DNA from 2 places in the Thioalkalivibrio sp. XN279 genome. Region 1 is predicted to be linked to the other one. Evidence: riboswitches for the same ligand, from Rfam matches in the RefSeq annotation. Region 1 holds a riboswitch; the other holds the start of a gene.
What was found. Region 1 has a riboswitch for cyclic di-GMP ahead of G8346_RS04500 (hypothetical protein). Riboswitches for the same ligand answer to the same signal wherever they lie in the genome.
Positions count from the first base shown of each region.

Region 2: another riboswitch for cyclic di-GMP. It lies ahead of G8346_RS10725 (putative Ig domain-containing protein); the one in region 1 lies ahead of G8346_RS04500 (hypothetical protein).

Region 1 is NZ_JAANBD010000023.1:307,547-318,398, reverse strand. Features, by position in the region: gene G8346_RS04540 (biopolymer transporter ExbD) at 1-453, opposite strand, end outside; gene G8346_RS04535 (biopolymer transporter ExbD) at 450-947, opposite strand; gene G8346_RS04530 (MotA/TolQ/ExbB proton channel family protein) at 951-1,601, opposite strand; gene G8346_RS04525 (hypothetical protein) at 1,668-1,952, opposite strand; gene G8346_RS04520 (tetratricopeptide repeat protein) at 1,964-2,599, opposite strand; gene G8346_RS04515 (tetratricopeptide repeat protein) at 2,603-5,725, opposite strand; gene G8346_RS04510 (lipopolysaccharide assembly protein LapB) at 5,722-7,596, opposite strand; gene G8346_RS04505 (hypothetical protein) at 7,603-8,190, opposite strand; cyclic di-GMP riboswitch class I at 8,266-8,352, opposite strand; gene G8346_RS04500 (hypothetical protein) at 8,462-8,842, opposite strand; cyclic di-GMP riboswitch class I at 8,916-9,003, opposite strand; rRNA gene rrf (5S ribosomal RNA) at 9,119-9,234, opposite strand; rRNA gene G8346_RS04490 (23S ribosomal RNA) at 9,364-10,852, opposite strand, start outside.
Region 2 is NZ_JAANBD010000028.1:236,749-241,006, reverse strand. Features, by position in the region: gene G8346_RS10730 (UDP-glucose/GDP-mannose dehydrogenase family protein) at 88-1,428, shown strand; gene G8346_RS10725 (putative Ig domain-containing protein) at 1,460-2,458, opposite strand; cyclic di-GMP riboswitch class I at 2,513-2,599, opposite strand; gene G8346_RS10720 (mannose-1-phosphate guanylyltransferase/mannose-6-phosphate isomerase) at 2,902-4,258, shown strand, end outside.

The DNA of each region.
Region 1 (10,852 bases):
GCCGTAGCCCTGGCTGGTGCAGGTGGACATCACTTTCTTGATGACGCTGAACGGCACCAGCTTGTCCGCCAGGATGGTGATCTCCTGGCTTTCCGCCACCACCCGCGTGCGCAGCCCGACCACGTTCTGGTCGAGCGCGGCGAGGCGGTCGGCGATCGGTGCGATGTCCTGGCCTTCCATCTGGAGAATGTCGGCGACCAGGGCCACCGGCTGGCCCTGCACCGTCACCTGCTCGGGACTGATGAAGATCACCACGGTCTCGCGCGGCTTCGACTCCACCACCGACTCCGGCAGCTTGATCTGCTTCGGCGTGTCCAGCACCTCGCTGGAGGCGGAATTCACCAGCAGGAAAAATACCAGGATGGTGAACACGTCCATGAGCGAGGTCAGGTTCATCTTGGTGATCCTGGTCCGGTTGCGCGACATGCGTTTCACCCGGCGACTGTTCTTCATGGCGCGTCTCCAATGGCGATGTCGGGGAACAGGGCCACGCGCAGCGGCTCCAGCGCTTCCCCTTCCGGCGGCAGTTCCACGCTGCGCACCACGTCCATGACCCGTATCAGGTGGTCATAGGCGATGTCCGGCTCCAGCAGCACGGAGGCCTCTTCCTTGTCGGGATACTCGCGCTTGAGAGCGACGAGATACTCGCCGAGTTGCGACAGGTCGTAGTCCTCGTCCTCGGCTTTCGGCATGGCGGCGATCACGACCTGGCCGTTGGTGATCTCGAGGCCGGTCTCGCGCACGATCACCTCGACGCGGAATGCCGGGGCGGTCGGCGCCGGCGCACTGGCGCTGCTGGGCAGGCTCAGCTCGACGATGGTGATACGCGAGAACACGGCCGTGATCAGCAGAAACGGCACCAACACCACCATCAGGTTGAGAAAGGTGGTCATGTCCAACTCGGCCGGCTCGTTCATGCGCCGCCTGTAGTGGTGTCTCCTGGCCATTTCCTACGCCTCCGCGACCCGCTTGGCCTTGGCGGAAATGACGTTCAGCGCTTTCACCGAGGCCATCTCCAGGCTGTCCACGATGGCGCCGGTCTTGGCTGTCAGCACGGCGTGCGTGACGAGCAGCGGGATGGCAACCATGAGGCCGAAGGCGGTGGTGTTCATCGCCACCGAAATGCTGGCGGACAGCAGGTCGGCCTTCTCGGCGGGATTGGCGTTGGCCACCGCGGTAAAGGCCGAGATCAGCCCCATGATGGTGCCGAGCAGTCCCAGCAGCGTGGCGATGCTCGATGCCAGCGCCACATAGGCGGTGCGCTTCTCCAGCTGTGGAATGATCTCCATCATGCTTTCCTCCATCGCGATCTCGATGTCCTCGCGACGGCGGACCGCGCCCTGCCGGGCCAGCCCCATGCTCAGCAGCCGGGAGACCGTCGAGGTGTCCTTGCTGGTGAGCTCGCGGGCCTTGTCGAAATCGCCCTGGTTCAGCGCCGGCTGGATCTTGTCCCACATGCTCTGATTGTGATTCGTCACCCTCGAAAGGGTGATATAGCGCTCGATCGCAATGGCCGCCCCGACCGCAAACACGATCAGGATCGGATACATGAACGGCCCACCCGTTACGAAAAATCCAACCAATGAATAAATCAGGTCCATGACCACATCCTCTTTCACATCAACTTGCCAGTTGCCCTTCGGTTCATTGCGGCCCGTGGCCGCGCCTTACTCCGCCTTGATGCGGTAGTACTCCAGTTCCCTCATGAAGACTTCCTTGTCCACCGGCCGCGCGACGTCATCCAGCAGGCCCGCCAGGGCCGACCGGTTGCCGAGCTCCGAGCTCTTCCACGGCACGATGACCAGCGACTTGGGCGCCTCGTGGTTGCCCACGATGGACATGCCCAGGTTGCGTTCCTCGGCCGGCGCCTCCACGCCCTCCTGCGGCGGCTCTGCTGCCATCGCGACGGGAGCGCTAAACAGCAGGGCGATAAAGAAGTCCTTGCGCAGCATGATGGTTCTCCTCACTGGCCCAGCCGGTTGCGCAGGTCCGCGACCCACATCGCCGCCTCGCCATCCTCGGGCGCGGATTCGACGTAGCGCTCGTAGTGCTCCAGCGCACACTCGAGGTCGCCCAGGTAAATGTCGCAGAGGACGGCCAGGTTCCGCCGCGCGTAGTGAAAGCCGGGGTAGGACGCCAGCGCCTGTTCGTAGTGCGCACGCGCGGCGTCGAAACGCCCGGTCTTGCGGCACAGCATGCCCATCTCGTTGTGCGCGACCGGGTGCTGCGGGTTCAGCGCCAGCGCACGCAGCATGCTGGCCTCCGCCTCGTCGCTCCGGCCGAGCCGCGCATAGGCGATACCCAGGTTGATATGCGCCGCGGCGGCGTCCGGAGCTCGCTCGGCCACGCTCACCAGCAGGTCGATGCCTTCCTGGTAGCGCTCCTGTTGCAGCAGGCCCAGCGCCGCCGCGAAATCCGCCTGCGCCTCCGGGCTGACACGGAGATCCTGGCTGATGACAAAGCCGTGCTCGTCCTGGATCGCTGCGGTCGCGGGCACCTCCGGTCCGGCCGACGGTGTCGCGCAACCCGTCGCCAGCAGGACTGTCGCCAGCGCCGCGATCGCCGCCCGCACGGGGCCATTGTGATTCTTATTGCACATCACTTAAGGGCTCGTCTCGCCTGTTGCACCCGTCTCACCCGTCTCACCCGTCTCTTCCGGCGCCTGCGGCGCAGCCGGCGGCGGGGCGCCCGGCTCCGCGACGGCGTCCGGTGGCGGCGCCGCGGGGGAGCGGTAGGAATACACGTCCAGCGAGGCGAGGAAGCCGGTACTGAGCTCGAACTTGGCGTAGCGCCCGGGCATCAGCGCGGCGAGCTTGTCGAGGCTGCGCTCCACCCAGCCGTTGAACACGCCTGCGCTGAGCAGCTCGAGGTTCTTCTCGTGCACCTCGATGGCCCGCTCTTCGAAGGGGAAAGCCTCCTCTTCGATCACCATCTCGTAGTCCGCCAGCTCCTCCGGGCCGAGGTCGGCGGGCCGCTCGGAGTCCAGCAAGGCCTGGCTGAAGCCGTAGTACACCTCGGCGATGTAGAAAGTGGCCGCGGCCGTGACGTCCCCGACCTCGTAGGCGACCAGGCTGTCGAAGGCCGCCAGTGCAGCGTCCATGCGACGCTGCTTCTCCTGCAGGCTGCGCTCGAAGGGCTGCACCAGCTTGACGTCGTCGAAGCGCAGGTACACCTGTTCGGCAAGCACCAGGCCGGATTGCGCGGCGAGGTAGCGCGTGCGGGCCGTGCGCTCTTCACCTGCGGCGGCGTCGATCGCCACGATGGCCTCGAGCTGCGCGTGGTAGGCGGGCAGTTCGGCGAGTTCCTGGTAGCGCGTGGCGATCTTGTGGCGTGTCTCGACGGCAAGCTCGATGGGGTGCGGGAACTGCTCGACATAGCGCAGGTACACCTCGAGCGCCTGGTCCCAGGCCGCGGCACCCTCGTACAGCTCGCCGGCGAGCAGCAGCGCCTCGCGCGCCAGTTCCGGGTCGTCTGCTTCCGCGGAGACGCGCTCGTACTCCGCCGCCGCGCGCGTGACCTGGCCGTCCTCGCGGTAGACGTGCGCAATCTGCTTGCCCGCCTCCCTGTTGAGCTCATGCTCCGGATATTCGCGGCGGAAATCCTCCAGCACTGCGGCCGCCATGGCCCAGTCCTCGAGGCGGATCAGGGCCGCGCCGGCGTCGTACTCCGCTGCGGCGCGAATGGTAGAAGTCGGCGTCGCGGTGCGGATGCGCAGGAAATGATCGGCCGCGGCACGGTAGTCCTCGCGTGCATTGGCGAGCTCGCCCTGCTTGTAGATGGCGGCGGCGAGGTTGTCGATAAAGTCCGGCCGGGTTTCGTCTTCCGCGCCGGTCAGCGCCAGGACGCTGCTGTAGGCCAGCTCGGCGGCCGCGTAGTCTTCCAGGTCGAACGAGGAGTGCGCGACCACGATCCAGGCGGAGCGCCGCAGCGGCGCCCCGGCGTCGGGATAGCGTTCGAGCAGCGCATGGCCAGATTCACGCGCGCGTTCGAACTGCTGCATCTCGTAAAGGTCGTCGGCCGCTGCACCCAGCACCATGGCGGCGTGCTCGTGCCCGGGGAATGTCTCGGCGAAGCGCAGTGAACTCTCGACCGCCTCGCGCCGGACCTGGTCCGGCGCCTCGAGAGCCGCTTTCTGCCGCTCGCGATGCGCATAAACCGCAGCGTAGCCGGCCGCTGCCGATTGCTCGTGCAGCGGGTACTCGTAGGCGATGCGCTCGTATTCCAGCGCCGCCGGGGCGAAATCGCCGGCCTCGAACTGCAGGTCGGCCAGCTGGTAGTGGACCGCAGGCGTGTCCTCCTCACCAGGGAAGGAGGCCAGGAAGGCGCGATACCACTGCTGCGCCTCGCGGTAATTTTCCTGCTGCTCGTCTGCCAGCAACTCGTCCTGGTACATGGCGTGGTAGTGGTTCGCCAGGTCCTCCAGGTTGCTCTTCAGGAAGCTCACCACTTCCGGGCGCTCGGCAATGTCGAAGTGCAGCCAGTACTCCGCGCCCAGGCCATAGCTGTTGGCGAAGTCCTTCTTCGCCTGCACCACCAGCATGGGGAAGCCGGCGGCGCCGTAGATCTCGACCACCCGCATGCTGAACTGGGGAGCGACGCGATGCAGCGCGTTCTGCTCGATGAAGGCGGTGTACACCTTGGCGGCGTCGTTGTAGCGCAGCTTGTCGAAGTAGAACTCGCCGAGGTTGCCGTAAATACGGTCCTCGAAGCTGCGGTGACCGTTCTCGGCGAAGTACTCCTGCACCACCTCGGGGGGGCCGAGGTTGGAGAAGCTGAGGCTGATCACACGGAAGGTGTCGGCCACGCGGCGCTCGTCGGCCTCCTCGTTCTGCTGGTCGAAGTCGTAACCGATGGAGACGCGGTAATCGAGCAGGGCGATGAACTCGTGCAGCGCTTCCTCGTAAAAGTCCTGCTTGAAGAGCGTCCAGCCGAGCTTGTACAGGGCCAGCTCGTAAAAGCTCGAACCCCGGCCCATCGCCGTGACGGCCTGGTACGCCGCCTCGGCCTCGAGATACTGGCGCCGGGTGAAGAAATACTCGCCGCGCCGGAACTGCACTTCGTCGATATAACGCGAATCCGGGTACTCGGCGATCAGCCGTTCCATCACCCGCATCGCGTCCTCGGTCATGCCGATTTCGTCGTAGGCGCGCGACATCTGGTAGAGCACCTGGTCGTTGTGCGGGTAGTAGGGGTAGGTGGCGAGGATGCGCTGGTAAAGCTCGATCGCCTCGCTCGGCCCCGCGGGTTGTCCCTCGCCAGCACTCGCGCCCGCAGGCAATGCCGGAGCGTCGGCTGTGCCGGTCGCGGCGACCGCCTGCTCACCGGCGGCGCGCTGCTGGAAATCGTCCTCGGGCTCGGACAGGTCGGCCATGCCCTGCACGGCGCCGGCCTCGTCGTTACTGCGGCGCGACGCAGACACGTCGGCGCGCGGCTCGGGCGCCGGCAGCTCCACCGGCGTGCCGTCGCCGAGAATGCCGAAGTCCCGCTCGATCTGCAGGTCCGCCAGGCGCCGCATGGCCTCGGGCGTGCGCGCCGACTCCGGCGTTTCCTCGAGATACGCTCGATAACCGGCCATGGCCCGGTCCAGGCCGTCAGTCACCTGGACTTCCTGCACGTCCGCCGCGACGGACCTCAACTCGGCCAGCGTGCGGCGGTCGGGATCCGTGGCACAGGCCGTGAGCGCCAGTGGCGCGACCGCCAGCAGCATGGCGACGCGGCGTGTCATCCCTGGTCCTCCGCGGCCTGGGCCTTGGTAGCGCGGTCGAAGCTGTCGGCAAAGGCGTAACGGGCCTCGTTCTGGTAGGCCTCGAGCCGCTGCCGGCGCAGGTCAAGCTCGGCCACTGCCACGCGCTCGAGCATGTGCCCCTGGCGCGCCATGAGCACCTGCAACTGCTCCAGGACCCCGCTCACGCGCCGACGCAACCTGGAGATCTGCTCGTCGTAACCGATGTAGCTGTGCATCGCAGCCTGCCGGGCACGCACGAAGGACTGGTATTGCGCCTCCATGGCGACGACGACCTCGTTCAGCGCCGCCAGGTTCTCGTGCGCCTGGGTAAAGCGCTCGTGGTAACGGGTCTCGAGCTCCCATTGCAGCAGCCCCTCGAGGCGCTCCAGGCGCGCGCGCAAGGCTGCTTCCTCGGGCGAGTCCGCCGCCCCCAGCCGCTGGGCGAGTTCACGCAGGGTCTCGAGGGCGACGCGCTCGTCGGCGGTCGCCAGGTAGTCCGGTCGCGGCGCAGTCAGCATGGCTTGCAGTCGCCGATCGATGCCGGCGCGCTGGGCCTGGCGCAAGCGGATCTGTGAGTCGAGCTCGCGGAACTGGCGATCCAGCTCGGGCAGGATCGGCTCGAAGTAGGCGTGGCGCTGCGCGATCACGTCCTCGAAGGCGTCGAAGCTGCGCTCCCAGGAGACCAGCCGCTTGCGCAGGTCCTCGAGATCCAGGTAATTCTGCAGGGCCGTCTGGAAATCATGCGAGGCCATCAGGGTCGCGAGGTAAAAGGTCTCCGGCGTCTCGGGCAGCGAGCGCAAACGGATCACCCAGTCCTTGTTGAGGCGTATTTCCTCGCGCACCAGCGCCGCGAGGAACCTGCCCTCGCGAATGCTGCGAATGGATGCGTCCACCTTGTCCAGCTCCTGGCCGAAAATCTCCACGGCCTCGCCGTAGAGCAGCGCCGCCCGGCCGTGGACGTTCAGCCGGCTGTAGGCGTAGGGCAGCGCCAGGATCGCCTCCTGCACTGCGGCGTCGGTGACCTCGCGCTCGGCGAGCATGGCCAGCGGCACCAGCGCCCGTTCGAAGTTCTCAGCGGAAACGTGCGCCCAGCCGGCCCCGAGCAAGGCCTGGTTCGAGAACGGGCCTTCCAGCCGCACGCGCTCGAGCGCGGCCTGTGCTGAGCCGTAGTCTTCAGACTCGAGCAGCAGCGCACCGCGCACGAAGTTGGCCTTGTCGCGCATCGCAAGCCCGGCCTGGTCCAGTCCCTGCAGCTTGCCGGCCCGGTCGAGCTGCGCCATGGCTTCACGCTCCTGCCCGTCCTGCAACAGCGCGATGCCGAGGTTGTAGGCGCTGAATGCCTCCAGGCCCTTGGCGTCCTGCAGCTCGCGCAACACTTCGGCCGCCTCGCCGGGGCGGCCGAGCGCCAGGTAGACGTTGGCACGGAGGAACTCGACGTCTGCGCTGATCTCGTCCGGGACGACGCCGGAAATCCGCTCCAGCGCGAACAGCGCGTCTTCCGGCTGGTCTTTCTGGAAGTGGATGCGCGCCAGGCGGAAGGCGGCCTCGTTGCGCACCGCCTCGTCCACGTCGCCTTCCAGCACGGCGCGGATGGCGCGGCCAGCGCGGTGATGCATCCGGTAGTGCAGCTCGAAGTCGCCGACCGAGAACTCCGCGCGGCCGACATGATAGTGCAGGCTGTCGAGCTCGGGCTCATCGACGCGATAGTGCTGTGCCAGCTCGGTGTCGAGCCGCTCCAGGGCGTCGAGATAGCGCTCCTGGTGCGCGTAATACAGCGCTTCTCCGAAGTACGGGTCACGCAGCTGCTCCGCCGCGCCGGCGACCGGGCAGGTCGCCAGGCCGGCTGCGAGCAACCATGTGAGTCGTCGCATCACGAACTACCAGTTTCCCAGCGCGACGCCGATGCCGTCGCCGTCGGGCTGGCCGAGACTGATGGCCACCATCTTGGGCTCGACGCCCTTGGTGAACTTGAAGTTCTCGCTGCGCCGGAAATCGGCGCCGCTGCGCAGCTTGCCGCTGACCGTCACCACAAGCTCGTGCTCACCGCTCGGCAGGTTGCCGGTGAACAGGCGCTGCACGCCGCCCTTCTGCAACGCCTCGAGTTCCTTGAAGCTGTAGATGTGATGCGCCACCGGCCGGCCGGCGAGCTGCACTTCGACCGCGTCCAGGCGGTAAGAGGCGCCCTCCTCCAGCGAGACGAACACGGAAAGCTGGGTGCTGGACGGAAACAGCAGGCGCTCCTCGAGCTGGCTCAGCTCGGCGGCGATCGCCAGCACGTCCGCCTTGATCTCCTGGACCTGCTCGTCCAGTCCTTTCATCTGTTCGCGGGAGATCTCGGGCGCCGCGGCCGTGGCGAGCCCGGCCCAGCACAGGAGGACCAGGGCAAACAGCCGCGCCAGGTGCAGGCCGGGGAATCGGCAAGCGCCGAGCCTGTTGCAGCAGGGAATGCTGGAGCTTGAAGTCATGGCCGCCCTCGTTACACCACCAGGTGAAAGGGCAAAGCCACCAGGGACCGGAGAAGGCCAATACACGGACTGGATTTCGGCGGTCCCGCTGTCATGGGGCAGAAGCCCTTTAGACCGGTGACTTTGCGTCCCCACCTTTCGATGGGTTTGCCTTTATCTAAATCGTGTTGCGACTATCGCCCGATTTATGGCGCGAAAAGCGTGCGCGCCATCACAATTCTGCTGTGAAAATTGAACTTGCGCGGCCGGGCGACCGCCATCGCGGCGCCGCTCAGAGCATGCCGACGAGATTCAGGAACACGTAGTGGTCGTCCGCCAGCGCCTCGGCCGGAGCGAGCGAGAAGACGGCGCGCGTGTAGCGCAAGCCGAACTTGAAATTCCGGCTGACCTGGCGATACAGGCCGGCGCTGTCGCTCTGCCCGGCCTCTGCGGCGGGGAACGCGTCGGTACGCGACGCACCCGGCACGTGCCGCCGGATGTCGACGTCCGCCATCGCTACCGGGCGCGTGTGCAACGGGGCGAACTCGGCGCCCTCCGCCGCCGCGGCCTGTTGCGACCACAGCCCGGCGAGCACGCAACAGAGGGCAAGGAAAACGGTCCAGGCGCGATTGCCGGAGACGCGAGAAAGGAAAGTCGTTTCGAATTTGCTCATCGCTGTCCACTCCCGCCACCCGATGCGCGCACGCTTCGCCGGGAGGATAAAGAACAGCCATGGCGGCCGTGATTCCGGCGGTCCCGCTGTCGTGGGGCGATGCGCCCGTTAGACCGGAGACTTTGCGTCGCCACCTTTCGGTGGGTTTGCCCTTGTCTGAACCTGGCCTCGACTTTGCCCCTGCAAAGCGCCGGATTAATGTGCGCCAGCTCACAGTTTCGCGCGCAAAAAGAAAAACCCCCGGCCTCGAGCGAGACCGGGGGTTTTGTTTTAGGTGCCTGGCAGTGACCTACTCTCACACGGGGAAACCCCGCACTACCATCGGCGCTGAGCGTTTTCACTTCCGAGTTCGGAATGGGATCGGGTGGTTCCCGCTCGCTAATGCCGCCAGGCAAACTGGTTCACGTATCGCGCCCCGCCGTCAAAGCCGGGCGCCGCGAAATCGGAAAGTTTTGACGTCGTCGCTCCAAGGCGACGCATAAGTTCAAGGAGCACCAACACCCTGAATGCTTGGGTGTTATATGGTCAAGCCTCACGGGCAATTAGTATCGGTTAGCTAAACACATTGCTGCGCTTACACACCCGACCTATCAACCTCGTAGTCTACGAGGGCCCTTCAGGGGGATCGAGTCCCCAGGGAAAACTTATCTCAGGGTGGGCTTCCCGCTTAGATGCCTTCAGCGGTTATCCCTTCCGTACATAGCTACCCGGCAGTGCCACTGGCGTGACAACCGGAACACCAGAGGTACGTCCACTCCGGTCCTCTCGTACTAGGAGCAGATCCCTTCAATTTTCCAACGCCCACGGCAGATAGGGACCGAACTGTCTCACGACGTTCTGAACCCAGCTCGCGTACCACTTTAAATGGCGAACAGCCATACCCTTGGGACCTGCTACAGCCCCAGGATGTGATGAGCCGACATCGAGGTGCCAAACTCCCCCGTCGATGTGGACTCTTGGGAGGAATCAGCCTGTTATCCCCGGAGTACCTTTTATCCGTTGAGCGATGGCCCTTCCATATGGAACCACCGGATCACTAGGACCTGCTTTCGCACCTGCTCGACGTGTCTGTCTCGCAGTCAAGCACCCTTATGCCCTTGCACGCAATGCGCGATGTCCGACCGCGCTGAGGGTACCTTTGTGCTCCTCCGTTACTCTTTGGGAGGAGACCGCCCCAGTCAAACTACCCACCATACACTGTCCCTGATCCGGATAACGGATCTAGGTTAGAACTCCAAGCAAGCCAGGCTGGTATTTCAAGGGCGGCTCCACCAGGACTGGCGTCCCAGCTTCAAAGCCTCCCAGCTATCCTACACAAGCGTGCTCAAAATTCAGTGCAAAGCTGTAGTAAAGGTTCACGGGGTCTTTCCGTCTAGCCGCGGGAACGCTGCATCTTCACAGCGAATTCAATTTCACTGAGTCTCGGGTGGAGACAGTGTGGCCATCGTTACGCCATTCGTGCAGGTCGGAACTTACCCGACAAGGAATTTCGCTACCTTAGGACCGTTATAGTTACGGCCGCCGTTTACCGGGGCTTCGATCAAGAGCTTCGGTTTCCCTAACCCCATCAATTAACCTTCCGGCACCGGGCAGGCGTCACACCCTATACTTCCACTTTCGTGTTTGCAGAGTGCTGTGTTTTTGATAAACAGTCGCAGCCACCTGGTCACTGCAACCCCCACCAGCTCAAAGAGCAAGTCTCGTCACCGGCAGGGGCGTACCTTCTCCCGAAGTTACGGTACCAATTTGCCTAGTTCCTTCACCCGAGTTCTCTCAAGCGCCTTAGGATTCTCTCCTCACCCACCTGTGTCGGTTTACGGTACGGTCATGTATTACCTGAAGCTTAGAGGCTTTTCCTGGAAGCTTGGCATCAATCACTTCGCTCCACATGGGAACTCGTCATCACGCCTCAGGATATGTGCGGCCGGATTTGCCTAACCACACTCCCTACACGCTTGAACCGGGACAACCAACGCCCGGATGACCTAGCCTACTCCGTCCCCCCATCGC
Region 2 (4,258 bases), on a different contig from region 1:
CCAGCCTTTTCTGCCATAATCCATCCCGCTTCAAACACTTACGGGGGTCAGACCCCCGTAAAGTTCTGACAGGAAAGGACTTCTGGCGTGAAAGTAACGATTTTCGGTTCCGGCTACGTCGGCCTCGTCACGGGCGCATGCCTCGCGGACGTAGGCAACCAGGTGCTCTGTGTCGACATCGACCAGGACAAGATCGACCGGCTCAACGCCGGCGAGATCCCGATCTTCGAGCCGGGGCTGGAAGGCGTCGTGGCCCGCAACCGCGAGGCCGGACGCCTCAAGTTCACCACCGACATCCCGCAGGGCGTGGCGCACGGCCTGTTCCAGTTCATCGCCGTCGGCACGCCGCCGGACGAGGACGGCTCGGCCGACCTGCAGCATGTCCTCGCCGTCGCGCACAGCATCGGCGAGCACATGGAGGAGTACCGCATCGTCGTGGACAAGTCGACGGTGCCGGTGGGCACGGCCGACAAGGTGAAGGCCGAGATCGACCGCACGCTCGCCGGGCGCGGCGCGGCGATCGACTTCGACGTGGTCTCCAACCCGGAATTCCTCAAGGAGGGCGCTGCGGTCGAGGACTTCATGCGCCCGGACCGCATCGTGGTCGGCACCGACAACCCGCGCACCACCGAACTGCTCCGGCTTCTGTATGAACCCTTCAACCGCCAGCATGACCGCCTCATCGCCATGGACATTCGCTCGGCGGAGCTGACCAAGTACGCCGCCAACGCCATGCTGGCGACCAAGATCAGCTTCATGAACGAGCTCGCGAACCTGGCGGAGCGCTTTGGCGCCGACATCGAGCACGTGCGCCTCGGCATCGGCTCGGACCCGCGCATCGGTTACCACTTCATCTACCCGGGCGCCGGCTACGGCGGCTCGTGCTTCCCCAAGGACGTGAAGGCGCTGGCGCACTCGGCGCAGAAGGCCGGTTTCCCGGCCACGCTGCTCGAGGCCGTCGAGGCCGTGAACGAGCGCCAGAAGCGGGTGCTGTTCGACAAGATCAGCGCGCACTACGGCGGCGAGCTGGCGGGCAAGACCGTGGCGCTGTGGGGCCTGGCGTTCAAGCCCAACACCGACGACATGCGCGAGGCCTCGAGCCGGGTCTTGATGGAGGCGCTGTGGGAGGCGGGCGCAACGGTGCGCGCGTATGACCCGCAGGCGCGACACGAGACGCGGCGGATTTACGGCGATCGGCCTGACCTGGTGCTGTGCAAGAACGCCGCCGAGGCGTTGGAAGGTGCCGACTGCCTGGCGCTGGTCACCGAGTGGATGGAGTTCCGCAGCCCGGACTTCGACGCCGTGAAGGAAGCGCTGGCCGAGCCGGTGATCTTCGACGGCCGCAACGTGTTCGACCCCGAGCACATGCAGCGCCTCGGCTTCACCTACTACGCCATCGGCCGTGGCGAGCGCCCGAGCACCACTTAAAGGGGGTCTGACCCCCGAAAGTGGTTGATTTTCAGGAAATCGTCTTGCTCACCACGGTCGAGAGCTTGCTCTCCAGGCCCTGCGCATCCACGGCCTTCATGCCGAAGTACCAGGTGCCAGCGCCCAGGTTCTCGATCACGTAGCTGGTCAGCCCGGCGTTCTCCAGCACGATCACCTGGTCGAGCGCCCCGGCGGCGCTGCCGAAGTGGATTTCGTAGCCGGCGAGGTTGGTCAGCGCCGAGCCGTCTTCCCGTTCCAGCGGCGGGACCCAGGAGAGCGTGGCGGAGCCGGTGACGGGCGGCGGCGCCTCCACCGTGACGTTGAACAGTGGCAGCGCCACCACCTCGAGCCCGTCCGACACGGCGATCTCGATGTTCGCGTGCAGGCCGACGTGCGCTTCCCCCGGTGTCCCGGACAGGCGCCCGGAGACCGTGTCGAAGCTCGCCCAGGCAGGCTTGCCGGTGATGGAAAAGCCGACCCCGTCACCGTCCGGGTCTGAAGCCTCGGGCTGGAAGCTGTAGCTCGATCCGGCCGTGACATGCGTGTCGGGCGTGCCGGAGATCTCAGGCGGCTGGTTCGGGTCCGGCACAGGCGCCGTATTTTCGCGCGTCACGGCGAGCGTGCTGACGTGCGCCGCGCCCGACTTGTCGTAGCCCGTGAAGCTCAGCAGGTTCGTGCCCACGGCCAATGCGATCGGGCCGGCCTCGTAAGCGTTCTTGCCGAGAAACGTCGCGCTGCCGCTGCCGCCCTGCGCGTTCGTCCAGGCGACGGTCGCGCCGCCGTTCACGCCCTCGAACAGGAGGTTCACGGTGATCGAGCCGGTTTCCGTCACGAAGCCGCTGCCGTGCGAGGTGATGCGCAGTTGCGAGGCCGGCGCGACGGGGTCCTCCACCGGGTCCGAGACGTCGCCGGGGTCCGACTTGTCCTTGTTGTTGGCATGCGAGGGCGGGGCGGCGAAGCCCGGGGCGCTCAGCATGGCGAACAGGATGGCGACCAGGAAGGTCGATCCCTTGGGAAGCAGTGCGTGCATGGTCAACTCCTCGCGGATGAGGGAGTCGACATGGGTGTGTCTGCTGAACTTCTGCCTGGCGGCCCGGCTGCCCTGGGATCGAGATCCTTTAGGCCCGTGGCTTTGCGTCACCACCTTTCGGCGGTTTTGCCTTTTTCAGTCAGACGGACTCGATCTTGCGATGAGCTCCCGTGTCAGTCTCCGTGTCGTGTTCGGGGTAGGTATCGGCGCATGACCGCGCGGGCTTGATGGTCGGGCCGCGAAAAAATCCGCGGATTCGCGACGTGCGTCACACTTCCACGGGCATCGCGGCGGGCCTGCCGAACGCCCTTCCGCTGCCAGGCGGGCGAAATCTTGATCAGGCGCGGACACCGTTCCAGCCGGGCGTGTTGTGATCCTGTTCCCACCCCGACCGTGTCCATGCCTTACAATCCGCCACATCGCCTGACGCAAGGAATGCCCGCATGATCGTTCCCGTCATCCTCTCCGGCGGCTCCGGCACGCGCCTCTGGCCGCTGTCGCGCGAGCTCTACCCGAAGCAATTGCTGCCGTTGATCGGCGACGAGACCATGCTGCAGGCGACGCTCAAGCGTCTCGATGGCATCAACGGGCTCGCCGATCCCATCATCGTCTGCAACGAGGCGCATCGCTTCCTGGTCGCGGAGCAGCTCAGGCAGATCGGCGTGAAGCCCGCCGCCATCCTGCTCGAGCCCGCCGGGCGTAACACCGCCCCGGCCGTCGCCCTGGCCGCGGCCACCGCCTTGCAGGAGCGCGAGCAGGGCGCCGACCCGGTGCTGCTGGTGCTTCCCGCCGATCACGTCATCCGCGATCGCGAGGCTTTCCGCGCCGCTGTCACGGCGGGCGCGCAGCTGGCGGAGGAGGGCAAGCTGGTGACCTTCGGCGTGGTGCCGGACCAGCCGGAGACCGGCTATGGCTACATCCGTGCAGCCGCGGACCAGGACGGCGCAGGCGAGGCCAGCGCCACTGCCGGCGGCGCCGCATCCGGCGCAGCGCAGCCCGCCCCCGTGCAGCAATTCGTGGAGAAACCCGACGCCCGGCTCGCCGCCGAGTACGTCAGCTCCGGCGAGTACTACTGGAACTCCGGCATGTTCATGTTCCGCGCCGGCCGCTACATCGAGGAGCTGCGCACGCATCGCCCGGAGATCGTGTCGCAATGCGTCGCCGCCATCGCCGGCGCGAAGACGGATCTCGACTTCATTCGCGTCGACAAGCACGCCTTCGAGGAATGCCCCTCGGACTCCATCGACTACGCGGTGATGGAGAACACGGCGCACGGATGGGTGGTGCCGCTCGACGCGGGCTGGAGCGACGTCGGCAGCTGGGCCAGCCTGCATGACGCTTCCGAGTCCGATGCCGCCGGCAACGTCATGGTCGGCGACGTGCTGTGCGAGGACGCGACCAACTGTTATCTCTACGCCGAGAGCCGCCTGGTCGCCACGGTCGGCCTGGCCGACTGCGTCGTGGTCGAGACCAAGGACGCCGTGCTGGTGGCGCCGCGCGATCGGGTGCAGGACGTGAAGAAGCTGGTCGAGCGGCTCAAGGCCGACGGCCGCTACGAGACCGCGCTGCATCGCCAGGTATTCCGCCCCTGGGGCAGCTACGACAGCATCGACAACGGCGATCGCTTCCAGGTGAAGCGCATCGTGGTGAACCCGGGCGCGCAGCTGTCATTGCAGATGCATCACCATCGCGCCGAGCACTGGATCGTGGTGCAGGGCACGGCGCGCGTCACCCGCGGCGACGAGGTGTTCCTGCTGGGCGAGAACCAGTCGACCTACATCCCGATGGGCACCACGCACC